Linked DNA regions of Endozoicomonas gorgoniicola. The protein of the gene in region 1 interacts with the protein of each later gene in a pairwise test. Links are inferred from orthologs where the notes say so. Each region holds a gene or a part of one and is shown in the gene's direction. Other genes may lie near its edges.

Evidence for each region.
Region 2: the proteins of secD (region 1) and pheT interact in binary tests that used the Escherichia coli proteins (3 or more experiments, as listed by UniProt). The link is inferred for Endozoicomonas gorgoniicola from one-to-one orthologs.

The regions. Positions count from the first base shown.
Region 1 is NZ_JAPFCC010000001.1:1,052,010-1,065,252, forward strand. What follows is about bases 3,908-6,817. They hold secD (protein translocase subunit SecD), read left to right. Parts: upstream 3,908-4,381; coding sequence 4,382-6,253; downstream 6,254-6,817. Other genes in these bases: yajC (preprotein translocase subunit YajC), read left to right, coding at 3,916-4,248; secF (protein translocase subunit SecF), read left to right, coding at 6,264-6,817. In the rest of the region: NX722_RS04865 (IS1380 family transposase), read right to left, coding at 1-1,187; tRNA preQ1(34) S-adenosylmethionine ribosyltransferase-isomerase QueA, read left to right, coding at 1,484-2,512; tRNA guanosine(34) transglycosylase Tgt, read left to right, coding at 2,689-3,804; more of secF, read left to right, coding at 6,818-7,187; NX722_RS04895 (hypothetical protein), read right to left, coding at 7,129-7,383; tnpA (IS200/IS605 family transposase), read left to right, coding at 7,623-8,057; ltrA (group II intron reverse transcriptase/maturase), read left to right, coding at 8,633-9,898; NX722_RS04910 (mechanosensitive ion channel family protein), read left to right, coding at 10,233-11,342; NX722_RS04915 (IS30 family transposase), read right to left, coding at 11,505-12,497; NX722_RS04920 (hypothetical protein), read left to right, coding at 12,657-13,243. UniProt on the Escherichia coli protein: Part of the Sec protein translocase complex. Interacts with the SecYEG preprotein conducting channel. SecDF uses the proton motive force (PMF) to complete protein translocation after the ATP-dependent function of SecA.
Region 2 is NZ_JAPFCC010000001.1:483,263-491,108, forward strand. The notes cover bases 2,482-5,540. They hold pheT (phenylalanine--tRNA ligase subunit beta), read left to right. Parts: upstream 2,482-2,851; coding sequence 2,852-5,230; downstream 5,231-5,540. Other genes in these bases: pheS (phenylalanine--tRNA ligase subunit alpha), read left to right, coding at 2,482-2,677; NX722_RS02240 (hypothetical protein), read right to left, coding at 5,279-5,540. Also shown: NX722_RS02225 (hypothetical protein), read left to right, coding at 1-1,552; more of pheS, read left to right, coding at 1,661-2,481; more of NX722_RS02240, read right to left, coding at 5,541-6,472; ihfA (integration host factor subunit alpha), read left to right, coding at 6,990-7,301; NX722_RS02250 (MerR family transcriptional regulator), read left to right, coding at 7,273-7,677; NX722_RS02255 (YecA/YgfB family protein), read right to left, coding at 7,745-7,846.

The DNA.
Region 1 (13,243 bases):
AGAACATAAGCAGCGCAGGCGTAAAACATTCTCAGGTGATTTGCCAGAAAGCCTTGATCTGACAAGCGATCACCGGACAAATCACTTTTCAGATGCTTAATGAAGTTCTCATCCTGCCCTCTGGGACAATAAAGGTCTTCATATATTTCCTCGGGGGAAGCCTCCATCATCGAAGTCACAATAAAGCGGGGATTGTCGCCTTTCTGGTTGACCTCTGCCTTATAGATTATCCGGGTGTCCAGCCCTTTCCAGCTTTTTGCCTGATAGTCCGTTTCTCCGTAGAGCCTGAGTCGCTCAGGCTCTGGCATGTTGTTCAGTTTTGCCAGCCCGGTTTTAACGTCGAGAGCTTTCCGCGCTTCATCCAGCAACTCTTTGGCTTTAGGTCGCAAGGCCGTCTTGTGTCCTGCGCCTTTTCCCAGCACGTAGTCGGAGTGAGGGTCATCCTGAACAACCTGCATTAACTCTGGTTGGGCAAAGTGGCTATCCCCACGAACCAGTAAATGGGTTTTCGGCCATCTTGTACGGATCAGCTTAATGAGGCGCTGGAGAATAGCTGCATTCTCTCGGCCTGTGGGTGTTTTTCCAGGACGCAGGATCGAAGTGATCAGCTTGCCGCTGAGCCCCTCAAAGATCATTAAGGGCAAGTAACAGTAGTCTTGATATTTGGCGTTGAACAGGTTCATCTGCTGGCCGCCATGGGTGATAGCAGGCGTATGATCCAGGTCGATAATGATGGCTAATGGCGGGTATTCATAACTGCTGATGAAGTGATCAGCCAGTGCTTTGGTCATATTATAAATATCCCGTTTGGTCATGGACTGACCAAGCCTTGTATACGTTGGAGCGGAAGCCAGATGGTTATCATCGTCCAGTGGGTTTCTTCCATTGGCAAGCTTAAAGATTGGGTCTTTACGCAGATGGTTGCTGTCGTTTGCATCTTCATAACCACAGGCCATTTGCAAAACTCTTTGGGCAATGAGTTCTTGCAGGGTGTGGTCGATGTAGGATTGATGACGTTTATCGTCAATGCCGTCAGTCAGCCTGGATATGATACCGCTGTGAAGCATTGTTTCACGTAGCATCAGGGCGCCAAAATCAGAGGATAATTCTCCGCCATTGAAGTCTGCCCGGATAGTTTTTCCGTTGGAGGGGTGAAAACGAAGCTGTTCTTGTGTAAATTTGTTCATGGCAAGTTCCGGTTTGCTTCTTCCGAAGCATTTTTTTGGTCGACCCAATTATATCAAGTGATTGGGCGGAACTTGCCTCTTTTTATGAAATATCCGGGTTAGGGTGGAGAAATTCGTGAGGCAATATTTTCTATTCTGATAGAGCAGCGATCTGACTCTCGGTTGGGCGAGGCTTTACGGCGAAACTGGTAAAGTCTGGGCTTCGTTGTCGAAAGTATTTATCACGCCTGACACACAGCCTGCTTTGCAGTATCCTTCACGACCTTCCCTGTAACTTGTAGATAGAACACACGTTCATGCGCGTCAGTGATTTTGATTTTGATCTGCCCGATGAGCAGATCGCCCGTTTTCCCGCCGAGGAAAGAACCGGAAGCCGCCTGTTATGCCTTGATGGTGACTCGGGCAAGATTGCTCATCGCCAGTTTGCAGACATAGAAAGCTTTTTGAATCCCGGTGACCTGCTGGTGATGAACAATACCCGGGTAATTCCTGCCCGGCTGTTTGGTCGCAAGGAAACCGGAGGTAAGCTGGAAGTATTGATTGAGCGGGTACTGGAAGAGAAAAAGGTACTGGCTCATGTGCGCTCCAGTAAATCACCCAAACCCGGTAGTCGCATCTATCTGGCAGATGACAACATAACGGCAGAGGTGTCAGGACGTCAGGGTACGATGTTCCTGATCGACTTTGACGAGCCGGTGCTGCCCCAGTTGCAGACATTCGGACACATGCCGCTGCCTCCTTATATTGATCGTGAAGATGGCAGTGCTGACCGGCTGCGTTATCAGACCGTTTTTGCTGAAAAAGACGGTGCGGTAGCAGCGCCAACAGCAGGTTTGCACTTTGACGAAGCTCTGCTGGAACGACTGGAACAGAAAGGCGTTAATAAGGCATTTGTTACCTTGCACGTTGGTTCGGGTACCTTCCAGCCAGTACGGGTGGATGATATTGCTGACCATGAGATGCATTCAGAGTATATCGAAGTTTCTGAAGAGGTTTGTCAGGCGGTTCGTGAAACCCGCGCCCGGGGTAATAAAGTGGTAGCCGTAGGTACAACGTCTGTTCGCAGTCTGGAATCAGCCTCTGCATCCGGTGACATACAGCCATTTACCGGCGATACCGACATCTTTATCTACCCGGGGTACCCGTTCCGCTCGGTGGATGCCATGATCACCAACTTCCATTTGCCGCAGTCCACACTGCTGATGCTGGTCAGCGCTTTCTCCGGGCAGGAAGCCATTCTTAATGCTTATAACGAAGCAGTAAAAGAAGGGTATCGCTTCTTCAGTTATGGTGACGCTATGTGGCTAACCAGAAAAGAAGGTTAACCAGACAGCGTAGTTGACCGGAAAAAGTGGTTGACCGGAAAAAGCGGTTGCCCCGCATGACCAGCCCTTGAAGTTCACAGGGTTTGTACCCATTAATCCCCCTATTGCCTGAATACAGCCGTTGCCTGAAGTGCTGCGGCTGAAACGAGAGAATCATGAAAAGAGAAGAATGTTTCATGCAGTTCGAGCGTCTTGCCACTGATGGCAAGGCTCGACGCGGTCGACTGACGTTCCCGCGCGGAACCGTTGAAACGCCATGCTTTATGCCAGTGGGTACTTACGGCACCGTAAAAGGCATGATGCCGGATGACATTAAAAAGATTGGTGCCGAGATTATTCTGGGTAACACCTTCCACCTGATGTTGCGTCCTGGCACAGAGGTTATAAAAGAACACGGAGACCTGCATGACTTTAACCAGTGGGACGGACCGATCCTGACCGACTCCGGTGGTTTTCAGGTGTTCAGCCTGGGCAAGATGCGCAAGATTACCGAAGAAGGTGTGTCATTCCGTTCTCCAGTGGATGGTGCCAAAGTGTTCCTGAGTCCTGAAATATCCATGCAGGTGCAGAAAGACCTGGGTTCTGACATCGTCATGATTTTTGACGAATGCACCGACGGTGAGGCGGCTGAGAAGGAAGCGGAAGAATCCATGGAGCTGTCCCTGCGCTGGGCGGCTCGCTCCAGGGCGGCCCATGGCGATAGCCCTTCGGCACTGTTCGGTATTATTCAGGGCGGTATGTTTGAGCATTTGCGTGATCGCTCCATGAACGCGCTGGTGGATATCGGCTTTGATGGTTACGCCATTGGTGGCTTGTCTGTGGGTGAGAGTAAAGAAGATATGATGCGCATCCTGTCTCACACGGCTCACCAGATTCCGGATGAGTATCCCCGTTACCTGATGGGCGTGGGCAAGCCGGAAGATATTGTAGAATCGGTGCGCCGTGGTGTCGATATGTTTGACTGCGTAATGCCTACCCGCAATGCCCGTAATGGTCACCTGTTTACCGATACCGGTGTGATCAAGATTCGCAACGCTGTCCACAAACGTGATACCTCTCCGCTTGAAGAGAACTGTGACTGCTACACTTGCCAGAATTTCAGTCGTGCTTACCTGCATCATCTCGATAAGTGCGGAGAAATTCTGGGGTCAATGCTGAATACCATTCATAACCTGCGTTATTACCAGCGTGTAATGGCTGGATTGCGGGAGGCGATTGAACAAGGTAAATTGGACGCCTTTGTAAACGAATTTTACCAGAAGCGCAGCCAGCCGGTTCCTCCGCTGGATTAATATCGCCTGTTGGTAGCTGTTTTTTTACCAAAGTGCTGTTGTTCTCATTGTGGCTTTGTCCTTGTAGAGGAGACAGCACGATTTATAACTTCCAAAAGCAAGGAGTAGTCAATGATTCCATTTATCAGCCCGGCGTATGCCGATGGTGCGGTAGCAGCAGGCCCGGGTATGGCGGGTCAGCTGATTATGCTGGGTGGCTTTGTGCTGATTTTCTGGTTGCTGATCTGGCGCCCACAATCCAAGCGTGCCAAAGAACACAAGAACCTGATTGCCGGACTGAATAAGGGTGATGAAGTCGTTACCACCGGCGGTATTCTGGGTAAGGTTACCAACACGACTGATGAGTTTGTCACTCTGCAGGTGGCTGACAATATGGTACTGAACTTTCAGAAATCGTCTGTAGCGGCTACTCTGCCTAAGGGTACGATCAAGGCGATCAAATAATAGGCAGGCAGGCCTGCGGTCTGTGTGCTTATATACTGTGCCGGGAATCATGAATTCCCGGTTTTTTTGGAGAAATGGATAACGTCAGTAAATGCTGACAATTCATACTTAAAATATCAGGAACCGGTGAGCCATGCTCAATCGTTATCCCCTGTGGAAATACCTGCTCATAGCATTCGTTGTGGCGCTGGGGTTTGTTTACTCCCTGCCCAACCTCTATCCCGATGATCCGGCAATTCAGATTTCCGGAGCCAGTTCTTCAACTGTGCTGGAATCCGCTGTGCTGGAACGGGCTGAAAAGACACTCAAAGAGGCGGGTATTGCTGTTAAAGCCGCCGAAGGTGACGAAAAAAATCAACTGATCCGTCTGCAACAGGCAGACCAGCAACAGCTGGCCAGAAGTCTGATCAAGGATGCGTTGGGTGATGATTATGTCGTTGCCCTGAACCTTGCCCCCACCACGCCGGACTGGCTGACAGCCATTGGTGCCTACCCGATGAAACTGGGTCTGGACCTGTCTGGTGGTGTCCACTTTCTGCTGGAGGTCGATACCGGCCGGGCAGTGAAGCAGCGACTGGATATTGCTAATAGCGAAATTCGTGCCCAGCTGCGTAAGGAACGCCTGCGCTATCGCACGATGCCTGAACGTGCCGACGGAGCCCGTCAGCTGGCTTTTCTGGATGCCGATGCCCGTGATGCCGCCGAGCGGGTGATTACCCGTGAAAACCCTGACCTGCTGGTTGAAACCGGGGAGCAGGGGGATCTTTATGTGGTTTCCTTTGGTTTCAGCGAACAGCGTATTCGTGAGCTCGAAGACGACGCGGTACGTCAGAACCTGACCTCCATTCGTAACCGTGTTAACGAACTGGGTGTCTCTGAACCACTGGTTCAGCGACAGGGCCGTAACAATATTGTGGTGCAGCTGCCCGGCGTGCAGGATACGGCTGAAGCCAAGCGTATTCTGGGTAAGACCGCCAACCTGGAGTTCCGTCTGGAAGCTCTGCCCAATGCGTCCCGCACCAGTACTGAGTCCTTCCCGTTCCGTGACGAGCGTCGTCCGAATGCCCTGTTGGAACGAGACATCATTATTACCGGTGACCGTGTTTCCAGCGCCCAGTCTAACTTTGACTCTGAAAGTGGTCAGCCGCAGGTTAACATCAGCCTCGACAGTACCGGCGGTAAGCGTATGAACGACGCTACCCGCGGTAACATTGGTCGTGCCATGGCGGTGTTGTTTATTGAGCAGAAGCCGGTGACTCGTGTTGAAACCCGTGTGGTGGACGGCGAAACCGTACGTGTTGAAGTGCCTGGCTTCCGTGAAGAAAAGCACATCATCAGTCTGGCGACCATTCAGTCTGCTCTGGGTAATCAGTTCCGTATTACCGGCCTGAACTCTGTGGGTGAGGCGTCTGAGCTGGCACTGCTGTTGCGTGCGGGTTCTCTGGCGGCACCAATGCACTTCGTTGAAGAGCGTACGGTGGGTCCGAGCCTGGGTGCAGAAAACATCAAAATGGGTATTGATTCTACCCTGATGGGACTGGCTCTGATCGTGATGTTCATGATCGTGGTCTATCGCGTGTTTGGCCTGCTGGCGAATATTGCCCTGACCATCAACCTGATGTTGATGCTGGCCATGATGAGTCTGTTTGGCGCTACCCTGACCATGCCGGGTATTGCCGGTATCGTGCTGACGCTGGGTATGGCAGTAGACGCCAACGTACTGGTGTTCTCCCGTATCCGTGAAGAAATCAAGCTGGGCCGACCCATACAGCGAGCGATTCACGATGGTTATGACCGTGCCTTTATCTCCATTTTCGACGGTAATATCACCACGCTGCTGGTGGGTGTGATCCTGTTTGCGGTGGGTACTGGCCCGATTAAAGGTTTTGCCGTAACTCTGTCCATCGGTATCTTAACGTCCTTGTTCACTGCGATTATGGTGACCCGATCACTGGTTAACCTGGTGTACGGTGGTCGTCGTGACCTGAAGAAACTGAACATCTGAGGTGACAGCGATGACTGATAAGACAGATGAAAAAATCATAAACTTTATGCGCCTGCGCTTCATCGCCAGCTTTATTTCGATAGTGCTGGTGGTGGGCTCTCTGGTTTCCCTGACGACGAAAGGGCTTAACTGGGGGCTGGATTTTACCGGCGGTACCCTGATTGAGCTGGTTTATGACAAACCGGTGTCAACGGAAGGGATTCGTGGACAGCTGGAGTCTTCCGGTTACACCGATGTTGTCGTGCAGGAGTTCGGTTCTGCGCAGGATATTCTGGTGCGTATGCCGGGTAGTGATCCGGGCCTGGCCAAAGAACTGGCTGACCAGCTGAGCAAGCAGTACGAAGGCAACGTTAAGGTCAAGCGCGTTGAGTTCGTTGGTCCGCAGGTGGGTGAGCAGCTGCGTGAGCAGGGTGGCCTGGGAATGCTGTTGGCATTGGGCATGGTGATGCTCTACATTGCCTTCCGTTTCCAGTTTAAGTTCTCTGTGGGTGCGGTTCTGGCGCTGGCGCACGACTCCATTATTGCGATGGGTCTGTTCTCGGTGCTGGGCTTGCAGTTTGACCTGACAGTGTTGGCCGCTATTCTGGCGCTGGTGGGTTACTCCCTGAACGATACCATTATCGTATACGACCGTGTTCGTGAAAACTTCCGCAAGCGTCGTAAAGGCTCGCCGGTTGAGATCATTAATGTTTCCCTGACCCAGACGCTGGGACGTACGTTGGCGACCTCGGGTACTACCTTGATGGTGCTGATGGCTCTGTTCCTGTTTGGTGGTGAAATGATCAATGGTTTCGCTTCCATGATGATTGCCGGTGTTGTGGTGGGTACTTATTCATCCATCTACATTGCGTCCAATCTTCTGCTGTATATGAACATCAGTCGTGACGACCTGATTGTGCCGGTGAAGGAAGATGAGGTTGACGATCGTCCTTAATCGATACTGACTGATTGTTGGAAGCCGGGTTTTTTGCCCGGCTTTTTTGTTTGCCCAGCGAAGCGGGCAAACCCGTCAGGCTGAAAGAAGCCTGAGCCGCCCCGACTGAGGGGAAGGCAATCTGAATGGCAAGGGCGTAACTGGCCAACGGTTGGGTCTGAAGGAAGCCATAGGAAGTCAGAGGTACACAGCGCAAGCGAACCTGATTCGGCAGGTTGGGAGCGGCAAGCGTGCGAAATAGCGCAAAGCCCGATACTCAGTCAGTCCCAACTCTGTGCTTGAGGGTGGCATTTCTGACGGGGAACCGTTTAGTGCATCGTGAAAACCCACGTCCTATGGACGTGGTCATGAATGGTTGGCTCCGCCTGCCATGAACTACCCATGCTACTCCTTATCTCTGAGTTGTCCCCACAACTACTAGAGATAGGAAGTAGCATGAGTAGATTTGAAAAGTTAACGCATGTCATTTGGCATTGCCAATATCATATAGTTTGGGTGCCCAAATACAGGTTTCGAGTCCTGACCGGAGCCGTGAAAGCCGAGGTTCATAACAGTATTCAAGTATTTTGTAGTCAGCTTGGATGTACGGTAGTGGAACTGAACATCCAGAGTGACCATGTGCATTTGCTGGTAAAAGTGCCGCCGAAAGTTTCGATATCGACGCTCCTGGGAACGTTGAAGGGGCGAACAGCTTTGAGGCTGTTCACGAGATTTCCGTACCTCAAGAAGAAACCATACTGGGGCAATCACTTTTGGTCAAAAGGCTACTGTGTCGATACTGTCGGTGTAGATGCAGAAATGATCCGTAAGTATGTGAAGTACCAAGAAAAGAAAGAACGTCTCCAACAGGAGATAGACTTCAGGAAATAACCTGCAATCTTGGGACAACTCTCACCAGCCTTCTCTGAAGGCTGGCGGTTTCAGCCCCCTTTTAGGGGGCATAAAGCAAAACCACGTTCTAAGAACGTGGATCATTTACTTAACTGGGGAAGCCTGGCATCAATCTCTGAATCTCAGGGGCTGTTATCGCAAGAGGAAACTCAAGGGTAACAGTGGTGTGAGGTGGCAGATGATCCTGTAGTAGTGATGAAATTCCGGCCTGTGAAGGCGGGTAACCGTTCGGAGGGCAAAACCGGAATGACTACAGCCAGAGTGACTGTAGGGCATGTGTCGTCAAAAGCGGCAGATGTTGCGAAGGGGTGAAGCATTCTTAAAGAACAGTCAGACCGCAGGAATGATACTGTGAGCGCACAAGCTGCCTGACGAGGCAGGACATCTTTGGCTGGTGAGGTTGGGAACAATCCTGCTAAAAGAAAGAGCCGCGCTCGGGAGTAAAGGACAGGTAGCAGGTAGATTGCCTTGAGCCAGAACGCCTGTGAATGTCCATGAAGAATCCGGCCACAGTAGAAGGATGGCGCAATCTGTCTGTCGTGAGACAGTAACTGATGAGAGTATATTATAGCCTGTATGGGCGCTTGCTGACGATGGAAGCGCTTTACAACGGATTCAAAAAGGTATGGAAAGCGAAAGGTGCGGCCGGAATAGATGGGCAGAGCCTGAGCGACTACGCCTCGAATCTGCGTGGGAATCTTGAACAGTTACTGCTTGAATTGCGGGAAAAGCGCTACAAACCGCTACCGGTAAAGCGTGTAGAAATCGACAAAGAAGACGGTGGAAAGCGTCTGCTGGGAATCCCCGCAGTAAAAGACCGAATCGTCCAACAAGCACTTCTAAATATCCTGACCCCGATCTTTGATCCGGACTTCCACCCGTCCAGCTATGGGTACAGACCGAATCGAAGCTGCCATCAAGCCATTACCAAGGCGACCCTGTTCATACGAAAGTACGACAGACGCTGGGTGGTGGACATGGACTTGTCCAAATGCTTTGACCGACTCGACCACGAGTTAATTCTCAAGGCGTTCAGGCACAAAGTGGCAGATGGAAGCATCCTGAACCTGATCAGAATGTTCCTGAAAAGCGGGGTGATGGTTGGCTATCAACTGGAAGCCACGGAAACAGGCAGTCCACAGGGCGGAGTGATCAGTCCCTTAATCTCAAACGTCTATCTTGATGCGTTTGATCAGGAAATGATGCGACGCAAGCACAGGATTGTCCGCTATGCGGACGATATCCTGATTCTGTGTGGCTCCAAAGCAGCGGCAGAAAACGCTCTGAAAGTGGCGACCAAAGTACTGGAGCAAGACCTGAAACTGACGGTCAACCAGAATAAAACACACATAGCCCATAGCGGCGAGGGTGTGAAATTTCTGGGAGTTGAAATCCTGAGCAGCTATACGCGCATACAGGAAAAGAAGCTCAACGCACTGAAAGCAAAGGTAAAGCGAATCACGAAAAGGAATCGGGGAACGAACCTTGAAGGAGTAATCCGAGAACTGAACCCTGTGATACGAGGATTTGCTAATTACTTCAGGATAGCGAACTGTAGTCGTGAATTAAAACGGCTGACAGGATGGATGAGGCGCAGGCTGAGATGTTTACAACTGAAACAGTGGAAGAAACCAGCGAAGCTGCATCGTCGGCTGAAGCAACTGGGTTACAAGCCACCATTTAAGTACATCAAAATGCGTTCATGGAGAAATGCGTGCAGTCCCCTGTCGCATTTAGCCATGCCGAACAACTGGTTCAATGAGATAAAGTTGTTCAATTTGGAAGGCGTTAAAACGGGCGTTCTTGCCCCTTATTGTTAAGGGATAGAGAGTGCAGGAGCCGTGTACGAGGTCCGTACGCACGGTTCTGTGGGAAGGACGGGGCAATAGCCCCGCCTTACCTAATTTCAGCGAAGTGGGCAAATCCGTCGTGACAGGGCAAGGGTTGTAGTTCAGATCAGCGGTTTTGAGATTTTGTCATGGTTTGTTCAGAGGTACGCCGTATCAGGCGTTTCTGGAGCTTGAATTTCTCTTCAGGGAAGCGCTTAATCAACTTCAGCAGGGCGGGTGGAGTGCAGCGATACCCGACATAGCCGGAATAATAATTATTTGTTGGGTATCGTTACGCTCCCCCAACCGATCACAGGAGTCTGCTGTGGACTTTTCATCTTTGCCTGAATTTCCTGCCTGGCTTGTTCAGGTTGTGCTGATCGTTTTTATAACAGCGATACTTGCTTCTGTATCCCGAAGAATGCTGAAAAAACTGGCAGGTAAAGCCCGGTCAGTCCACTCTGTCTGGCCTGTTATATTGTTGGAGGCCGGGCGTAAACCTCTGGTCGCGCTGATCTGGCTCACCGGGGCAGGCTGGACAGTGGATGTCATCTGGCAGAGTACCGGTATTGCCATGCTGGCAAAGTTTGATGGTATTCGGGATATGCTGGTTATCGGGCTGTTTGGCTGGGTGCTGGTGAGGCTGATACGCGAAGTGGAGAAACAGTATCTGTCCGGAGTTCTGGGTGGTCACGATAATGATCCGACCTCAGTAGTTGCTGTTGGTCGTCTGTTGCGGGTGACAGCCGTTATCATCAGCGGTCTGATGCTCATGCAAACTCTGGGTTACAGTATTTCCGGCATTCTTGCTTTTGGCGGTGTAGGTGGTATTGCCATTGGTTTTGCAGCCAGGGATATGCTGGCGAACCTGTTTGGCGGCATGATGATTTATCTGGATAAACCCTTTGGAGTTGGCGACTGGATCCGCTCACCGGATAAAAATATAGAAGGTACCGTGCAGTATATTGGCTGGCGTCAAACCCGGATTCTGACCTTTGAAAAGCGACCACTCTATGTGCCTAATGCTACTTTTATGACTATTTCCGTGGAAAACCCTTCCCGAATGGAAAACCGGCGTATTAAGGAAGCCATAGGTTTAAGATACCGGGATTCCCGCCTGCTGGCTCCGCTGTTGGCGGAGATTCGCAGCTATCTACAGGAACATAACGAGATCGACCAGAGCAAAATTATAATGGTGAATTTCAACCAGTTTGGTGCATCCAGTCTTGATTGTTTTATCTATTGTTTTACCCGCACCACTGACTGGGCTGAGTTTCATATGATTAAGGAGCGGGTATTGCTGGATATTATGGCAATTATCCATCACCAGGGGGGCGATATAGCCTTTCCGACTCGAACCCTGGATTTACCGGAACCGTTATCTTCTGAGTTAAATACCCGGGCTGAGCAGGCTAAAGATGTAAACTCTGTCTGAATAGAATTTTCAGGTTAAAGGCCAACAGGAATTCAGTGAGCCAAGGGCAAATAAGTTGTTTTGAATGGTTTCACTCCATTCAGCCTGTTGGCTTAAATCTATCGGGAAAAGCTGTTAACCAAGCGTAAATTTAGGAAACCAAAAAAATAATGACTCCTGAATTCAAGTCATAAGTGCATAACCCATGACTTTTCTTGCATCTATTCCAGTTGACTCTTTAAATGCCTCATAAGGAGTCTTGTAGCCCAGGCACTTTCTTGGCCTGTTGTTCAGCTTATCCACTGCAATGATGACATCTTTTTCTGTCACGCCATTAAGCTCCATCGACTTGGGGAAATACTGCCTTAGCAAACCATTAGCATTCTCATTCTGGCCTCTTTCCCAAGAATGGTAGGGGGCAGCAAAGTAGCTGTCACATTTTAAAGCTTTGGCAATTGATTCATGCTGAACAAACTCCTTTCCATTGTCGTATGTTATTGTCTTTACAAACCTTTTCAGAGGCTTGAGTACGTCAATTATTCCCTGTTTAACCGCTTTTGCCTTCTTGCCTGGTAGAGGGACAGCAAGGCGAAGCTTGGTTTTTCGTTCATCTAATGTAGCGATGGCTCCTTTATGATTTTTACCTATTACAGTATCAGCTTCCCAGTCACCAACTCGCTCTCTGTTGTTGACCACTTCGGGGCGTTCTTCAATGCCAACCCGATTTGGTATACCGGTTCGGTTATGAGCTGAACCGTATCGCTTTCGATAAGTTTTTTTCTGGTGCCTCAAGTGCTTATAGAGCGAGCCTCCGCGCCGTTTATCATCCGCTACAAATTGATAAATCGTCTCATGATGCAGCTTGATTACACCGTCCTTTTCAAGCCTTCCAGCCACTTGTTCAGGACTCCAATCTGAACGGATATCGTTTGAAATACGTTGTTTAATGTCGTCTGTCAGCTTAATAGCTTTTGGCTTATCTTTGTGCCGCTGCCGAGCTGTGCGATTAGCCTGTTGGTGCCTGTACCCTCTTTGCCCTTTATTGCGGTTTACTTCTCGCGACACGGTAGGCTGTGAACGGCCAAGCTTTTTAGCAATTTTGTTTTGTGAAGTCCCATTTTTGAGTTCAGTTTCGATATAATATCTCTCTTCAGAGCTCAGGTGTGTATAGGCCATCCTTGGCTTCCTCTGTATGGTTTGGTTGCTTTACAGAATACCCCTGAGTTCTGATTCACTTCAAAGGTTCTGAAACAATCCTCTGGTTACAGAGGTTATGCACTTATGATACGAATTCAGGACTACTTTATTATGATGTAAATTATCCGGAACAGTACAGTGAACTACAAAGTTAGCACTCTATTACTGATTTTTTCTCTACTGTTCCCTGACTGCTTGTTTGCAACGATTGATGTAACGTGGTTTTTCAGTAGGAAAGGCAAAGCAGAGAAAGTAGTTATTACCCGATACGATGAAATAGATAAAACATTCATGTACTACCTGCCGGGATCATCTAAGAGCAAGTCAGATCATATTGCGTCAGAAGCGTTTTCAGGCTCTGAGGGAGAACCAGACCTGTTAAAGTATATGATGCAGTACTTACCAAGGGAGAGTTTGTTTTTGGTTGGCTCAAACCGCTTTAGTGTACCGGTTTTTGATTATGACGCTGTCAACTTTCGCCTGCCGTTGTTTCCTATAGGTTTGCTGCCCGGGTTTTCTTTCAGCTACAGGCCGCTGAGGGTTGAAAGGCTCGGAAGTTTGCATAACACAGTATTGGTTTATTTGAGAGCGGTCAGAGAACCAACGATTAAACTGTCAGGCAGTGAAAGAGAAAACATCAGGCTGAAATCAAGCGCATCGGATTCAAATGAGCTGGAATTAATGTCATCAGCGGCTGTTTCAAGGGTGGTCAGAGATCAAACTGT
Region 2 (7,846 bases), 570 kb from region 1 along the record:
TCGAGCGAAGCACTTTTACAAAGTGGTGGATAATAAGACGCAGAGCTGGTTTGTTTTTTATCTGGATAATTATGCTCTGGTGGATTTAAGGCCGTTGTCTAACGATGTTTTCAGTGTTAGTGAAATCAGTCAGAATGAAGCAGCAAACGTCGATCAGCCTGTTCACCGGATCAGTGTAAAGGAGGTATCGCAATGGCCGGGCGCGACCTCCCGTATAGCCGCTAAAGAGAGAATAGTGTTTCTGTTTTACCAACTTGATACAATCAACTACTTGAATCGAAGCACAATTTACCGGCAGCACTTTAATACAGACTTTCAAAGAAAAAACTCAAGAATGATCAGTATTCTGTTATCCGCCAGCGATGTAACAATAACAAGACTGAGTGCTGATTCATTACTGTCGGTTATTGAAGAAAGCATGGGAAACTTAGTGGATGAGAGGAAGCTTTCAAGCTGGTCATTTCAGGGCGTTTCAGCCAACGAGCATACCGAAGTTTATTTAAGAATGCGTGTTACCGCCATTTCAGGGACGGATGTCAATGAGATTCAGCAGTACCTGACCGATAACCTGAAAACTCAAGCCGATTCTGATTCTGTAGAACAGTCCTCTGATGGTATGAACGATATGTTAAGGGATTGGGTAGCTGAGCAGCAGAGAGAGGCAGCTTCAGCCAGTGGCTTTAGGCAGGCACCACTTGAAGTGATTCAGGAAGAAGCTGATTCAGAGTTTTCAGGGTCAGAGTTTGCAGGGTTAGAGTTTGAAGGGTTAGAGTTTGCAGGGTTAAAGTTTGCAGTGTTAAAGTTTGCAGGGTCAGAGTTTGCAGAGTCAGAGTCAGAGTCTGCAGAGCCAGAGTTTGCAGAGCCAGAGTTTGCAGAGCCGGAGTTTACAGAGTCAGAGAGTTTGGTTAATAGCAACGAAGAGTCAGCGACAGCTCTGGACAATGGTCAGCAGTCTAATGCTCCACTTCAGGACGTACTCACAGAGAATCAGCTGACGGTTATATCCAATTCGCCTGTTGAAGACGAAAACATGCAATTCGATAGAAGATTTCGTTTAAGTCTCTTCTTCTTTTTTCGCTTTGCTGGTTACGACAACCCTGAAAGGAGAATACCTCACGCTGATGTTGTAGAGCGTATTCGTCTTTTTGCGGAAGGCATTAAGCGAAGGCATAGCTCGTCTCATTTTACCGTGACTCTTTCCCATGTACACCAGACCCGGAAAGGTATTGCTGTATATTACCATTTTACCCAGAGGCTGTTTTCCTCTCGGACTCATCTTGATCGTATAAACCACGTTACATTGACGCGAAATATACAGCGTAACCGAAACCTCTGGGGAGCTGACGCAGCCAGTCCTTTGTATGTTGCAGAGTCACTACCGGCTATGCCACCGGCGGTCATTGAACAGCGGGCGAGTTGGCTGAGTCGTTTAGCTGAGACAATTGTCTGCAGAAGGCTGTGTGGGAGATATAGACAGTCTGAATCACTGAACGATATCGATTTTGAGTTAAAGCCCAAAGTGCAGCAAATGATATTGGAGACAGCTCTTTAGTTGTTGCGCTGAACAGGTACTTCTTCTTATGACAGTTTGCCCCTGAGAATCATAAACGCTAGACTTGGCCGTTTATTTTCTGTAGTGCATCTGTCATCGGGAACCCCCATGGAGAATCTGGAAACAATTACCTCAAGCGCCCTCGCTGAAGTCGAGTCAGCTGCCAATGCCGCTGACCTGGATCAGGTTCGGGTTCGCTTTCTGGGTAAAAAAGGCGAGCTGACCCAGCTGCTGAAAGGTCTGGGCAAGCTGTCTGCTGAAGAGCGCCCAAAGGCTGGCGGTCTGATCAACGAAGCCAAGCAGCAGGTACAGGCTGCGATTAACGACAAACGCGAGGGCATGGAAAAAGCTGCCCTGGAAGCCCGTCTGGCGAGCGAAACCATTGATGTCACCCTGTCCGGTCGTGGTCAGGAAATGGGTACGGTACACCCGATCACCCGCACTATGGAGCGCATTAGCGATTACTTTAGCCGTATTGGTTTTGAAGTGGCTCGCGGGCCTGAGATCGAAGATGACTACCATAACTTCGAAGCCCTGAACATTCCGGGTCATCACCCGGCGCGTGCCATGCACGACACGTTTTACTTCAACGACAACACTGTACTGCGTACCCATACTTCTCCGGTACAGGTACGGGTGATGGAACAGTTTGCCAGGGCAAATCAGGAACCACCTATTGCTATCGTGTGTCCGGGCAAGGTGTATCGCTGTGACTCTGATCAGACCCACAGCCCGATGTTCCATCAGGTAGAAGGTTTGTACGTGGCAGAGAAGGTAAGCTTTGCCGACCTGAAGAGTGTCCTGAGTGACTTCCTGCGCGTGTTCTTCGAGCGTGATGACCTGAAAGTGCGCTTCCGTCCTTCCTACTTCCCGTTCACCGAGCCTTCTGCGGAAGTGGACATCGAATGGGGTAAAAACCCGGACGGTTCCACCAAGTGGCTGGAAGTTCTGGGCTGCGGCATGGTACACCCGAAAGTCTTTGAATATTCCGGTATCGACAGCAAGAAATACTCCGGCTTTGCCTTTGGCATGGGCGTTGAGCGTTTTGCCATGCTGCGTTACGGCGTTAACGACCTGCGTCAGTTCTTCGAGAACGATCTGCGCTTCCTGAATCAGTTTCATTAATCAAATGTAATCAAGGGTAATAGCAATAGAAAAATCACTTACTTTCCGTCATTCCCACGCAGGTGGGAATCCACCACGACAGTGGATCCCCGCCTTCGCGGGGATGACGAGGGGGATTGTTTATTGCAAATTCCCAGAAACAGATTTTTAGATAACGGAATTTGAGAAAAAACTATGAAATTCAGTGAACAGTGGTTGCGCCAGTGGGTAGCAATTGAAGCCGGTACCCAGGAGCTGGTGGATAAAATCACCATGGCGGGCCTGGAAGTTGACGAGGTAGAAACGGTTGCCGGTGAATTTTCCGGTATTGTTGTTGGCGAAATCGTTGCCTGCGAACAACATCCTGATGCTGATAAATTGCGTGTCACCAAAGTGAATACAGGTACTGAAGAAGTACAGGTAGTGTGTGGTGCGCCTAACGCCCGTGTTGGCCTGAAAGCGCCTTTCGCAATGGTAGGCGCTGTCCTTCCCGGCAACTTCAAGATCAAGAAAGCCAAACTGCGTGGTGTTGAATCCTTCGGCATGCTGTGTGCCGAAGAAGAAATGGGCATGGCTGAATCTTCCGATGGCTTGATGGAACTGCCAGCCGATGCTCCGGTGGGTCAGGATATTCGTGAGTATCTGGGACTGGACGACAAGATCATCGACGTAGACCTGACACCCAACCGTGGTGACTGCCTGAGCATTGCCGGTCTGGCTCGTGAAGTCAGCGCGAACTTCCTGGCAGAAGTCGACGAGCTGAAGGTTGAGCCGGTGGCTCCGGCTATCGACGACACCTTCCCGGTAAATATTATCAATAAAGAAGGTTGCCCACGTTTTCTGACCCGTGTTATCCGTGATGTGGATGTGACAAAACCAACCCCTCTGTGGATGGTTGAGCGTCTGCGTCGTTCCGGCATCCGCTCTATCGACCCTGTGGTTGATGTCACGGCTTACGTGATGCTGGAGCTGGGTCAGCCCATGCACGGTTACGATCTGGACACCCTGAACGGTGCCATCAACGTTCGCATGGCAGAAGACAAAGAAAAGCTGGTTCTGCTGAACGGCGAAGAAGTCACCCTGAACAGTAACACCCTGATGATTGCTGACGACAAGCACGCTCTGGGTATTGCTGGTGTCATGGGCGGCGAAGGTTCCGGCGTGAATGCTGAAACCAGAAACGTTCTGCTGGAAGCGGCGTTCTTCGATCAGATCACTATTGCGGGTAAGGCACGCTCTTATGGTCTGCACACTGATGCTTCCCACCGCTTTGAGCGTGGTGTGGACTTCATGCTGCAGCGCAAGGCGATTGAACGTGCGACTCAGCTGATTCTGGATATCTGTGGCGGTCAGCCCGGTCCGGTGGCTGAAGACGTCAGCGAAGAACACCTGCCAACCCTGAGTACTGTTCACCTGCGTGCAGAAAAGGTTGAGTCCCTGCTGGGTATCAGGATTGAGAACGATCTGATTGAAGCCCTGCTGACTCGTCTGGGTCTGGAACTGACGACTGAAGGTGAAGGCAAATGGAGCGTTGCAGTGCCAAGCTGGCGTTTCGATATTTCCATCGAAGAAGATCTGGTGGAAGAACTTGGTCGAATCTACGGCTATGAACGCCTGCCGGAAACCATTCCTTCTGCACTGCTGAAGATGAAACAGGTGGATGAGTCTCTGGTTCAGGAAGCTGACCTGCGTCGTCTGCTGGTCAGCCGTGGCTATCAGGAAGCGGTATGTTTCAGCTTTATTGATCCGAAACTGCATAGCCAGTTTGATCCTGAGCGTGAAGCTGTTGCCCTGGCAAACCCGATTGCCAGCGACCTGTCGGTCATGCGTACTTCCCTGCTGCCAGGCCTGGTCAAAGCGGTTTCTCACAACCTGAATCGTCAGCAGAGTCGTGTGCGTCTGTTTGAAATGGGTCAGACCTTTATCCGTGAGGGTGAAGAACTGAAGCAGGAAGAGTTCATGGCAGCTGCCATTACCGGCGCCCGTTTCCCTGAAGGCTGGAACGCTGGCAATGAATCCGTTGATTTCTTCGATATCAAGGGTGATGTTGAAGCGCTACTGCACAAAGGCGGTGTGGCGGGTGAATTCTGCTTTGAAAAAGGTTCACACCCGGCAATGCATCCGGGACAGTGCGCGGCACTGGTTCGTGATGGCAAAGTCGTTGGTCATGTGGGTACTCTGCACCCGACCCTGAAGAAGTCTCTGGGTCTGGACAACGAAGTATTCCTGTTTGAAGCGCGTCTGGATGCTGTCACCAGAGGCAAGGTAACCGGCTTCGAGCCTCTGTCCAAATTCCCTGAAGTTCGTCGCGACCTGGCGCTGATCGTTAAACAGGAAGTGACTGCTGACAACCTGTGCGAAGTCGTTCGTCAGGAAGCCGGTGAATTGCTGACTGATGTACGCATTTTCGACGTGTACGCTGGCAAAGGTATCGAAGAAGGTCACAAGAGTCTGGCTCTGGGTATGAAGCTTCAGCATGCTGAGCGCACCCTGAAAGACGAAGAAGTGAATCAGCTGGTTGATGCGATTGTAAGCCGCCTTGAAAAAGACTTCAGTGCGACACTTCGTGGTTAACAGATAGCGGTCAATGCTCGTCTGACAGAATTGCCGGTTCTCTGATTGTCAGGGAACCGGCTGCTGTTCTACCACCATTGCCAGTAATGGATCATAAAGCTTTTCATGGTTCAGGAAGTTTTCCTTGACTGTCAGCCTGCTGTCTTCAGACAGCTGTGCAGGCTTGTTATTTAGTTTCCAGAAATCATACACAGAGGCAAACCAGAAGACGGCTTTAATCACGTCTTCCTTCGGTATTGCATTATAAGGAGAGCCAGCATGTTGTTGTAAAATTAACATGCCATTGAAATATTCTTTAAGGCTTTCTTCATTGTATAGCTTTGCCAATGGTGACCCCGCTATCCCTATTTCATGGGTTGTCATAAACAGTGATAGATTAATCATGTTCATAATGTTTGAATTGCCATTAAAAAATAACTCTCCCTCGCTAATTAACAGTTTTTTGAAATTAAGGACTGATTCCATACTTTCAAAAGGTTCCTGAGAACATTTATGTCGAATTATAAGGCGTGTGTGGGCAATATCGTGATTCAGGAAACGGTTAGGAGAGTGCTGTTCTCCATCAGCCATTTCTGTATAACTTGTGATAAGTCCCAGAGGATAAAGTTTCAGATGGGAGAATCCTACAAAGTCACTGATACTTAAAGGTTCAAAAGTTGGAAGTAATAAAATGTCTGTTTTATCGGCAAGGGTAAGGATGTTGCGAAATAAAGTTTTATCTTCGTAATTCCGGGTGTGAGATGGAGGTATATGCTCTAATGGATAAGACTTTTTTGATATACCTTTTTCGTCTACAGACATGCGCATTCTGATGGAAGAGCTATACAAATAGATAAGTTTTTGAGAGAGCTCAATGAGGGCTTTGTATTCAGGTTCTTCGGCATCAAGCTTGCCGAGCTCGAAGAGGATATTATTAAAAACTGAACTTTCATCACCTGTCAGTCCTTCCTGGAACTGATTGCCATCAATAATATGTTGAGTAAAGCCTTTCAAATTCTGCAGAGTTGTTTTCAGTGCTGATGTTTTATAGGGTTTTCCATCATTTTCTGCAGATTTTCTTTTTTTTATTTCATTATTGAACCAACGAATACTTTTTTCTCCGTCCTGGTAAGCATTCTTTATATTTGGGTCAGAAATGATTTTATACGCAATAGGCGGTTTTACGCTTTCTTGATCGTCAGCCTTAGTCAGTGGTATGAAAAACACTGTTAAAATGACTGCAACGTTTATAAATTTATTCATGCGGCATCCCTGTCAGGTTAAAGGTTAGAACATTAGATAAACAAAAAATGAAATGGTTCCATATTCATGCCGTAGGAAAAGTCAGCTTGTGAGATTATGGCACGCTTTCAGGATTAGACTGGATTTCCAAAAACATTTCATCCACTGAATGCTGATGCATCCAGCCCGTGAACTACCGTTCTTCTTTGGACAATGAGCGGGTAACTTTTTTGGCAGACCCTCCACAGCCTGTTGCTATAGCCTGCCATTTTGTCCCGGGTAGTTCCCAGTGTCATTTTTTGCCAATGGTCATGCGCTTATTTCTGCTTGACCTTGTAACACGGTTCACGCACTCTAAGAGAACGAGGAGGTCAGCCCCGAGGTATCCATCAGAGGGCTGAGAGTGGAACCAAGCGCAAGCATGCGCGGCTGGTAACCAGAAGTGGGCGTGAAGGACTCCCGGCACCCTGTTTACATAAAAGCTTTATATATAAATAGCAGGGTTGTGTTACTGGCTATACAAAGAGTGGACGTAACCATGGGAGCCCTGACTAAAGCGGATATAGCCGAGTACCTGCACGAGGAACTTGGTTTTAATAAGAGAGAAGCCAAGGAGATGGTCGAACAGTTTTTCGAACAGATCCGTCAGGCTTTGGAAAATAACGAACAGGTAAAACTGTCAGGTTTTGGCAACTTTGATCTGCGTGACAAAAAAGCAAGGCCAGGACGTAACCCTAAAACCGGACAGGAAATACCGATTACTCCACGTCGTGTTGTAACATTCAGACCCGGGCAGAAGCTTAAGGCGAGGGTGGAAGCTTATGCAGGACACCGAGTTCAGAACAGCTGATTCCAGCGTTCAGGAAGAATCTGACCAGCAGGCGGAATTACCCGTCATTCCTGGCAAACGCTACTTTACCATTGGTGAAGTGAGTGAACTGTGCCAGGTAAAGTCACATGTTCTGCGCTACTGGGAACAGGAATTTTCCAAGCTGAAACCGGTTCGCCGTGGCAATCGTCGCTACTACCGTCGTCAGGATGTATTGCTGATACGGCAGATTCGCAGCCTGCTCTACGAACAGCGCTACACTATTGATGGCGCTCGCGCCTACCTTAAGGGTGAGGCTCTGAAGCAGGACTCTTCAAAGTACCGGCAGCTGATTCGACAAATGATTGCCGAGCTGGAAGATGTTCTGGATACTTTGGATGATATTCCCCGCTCCTGAAAGATTGATATTACCTGTTATCTAAATTTTAATCGCAGACTTCAGCAGCCTGCGACAATAATACTGTTTAGCGTGTCTTGCGGGGATGTGAACTCTTTTTCCCACTTTTGGATTTCGGTTTGCCAGCGCCTTTGGCGGCAGACTTGGTGCTGCTCTCCTCGGGAGAATT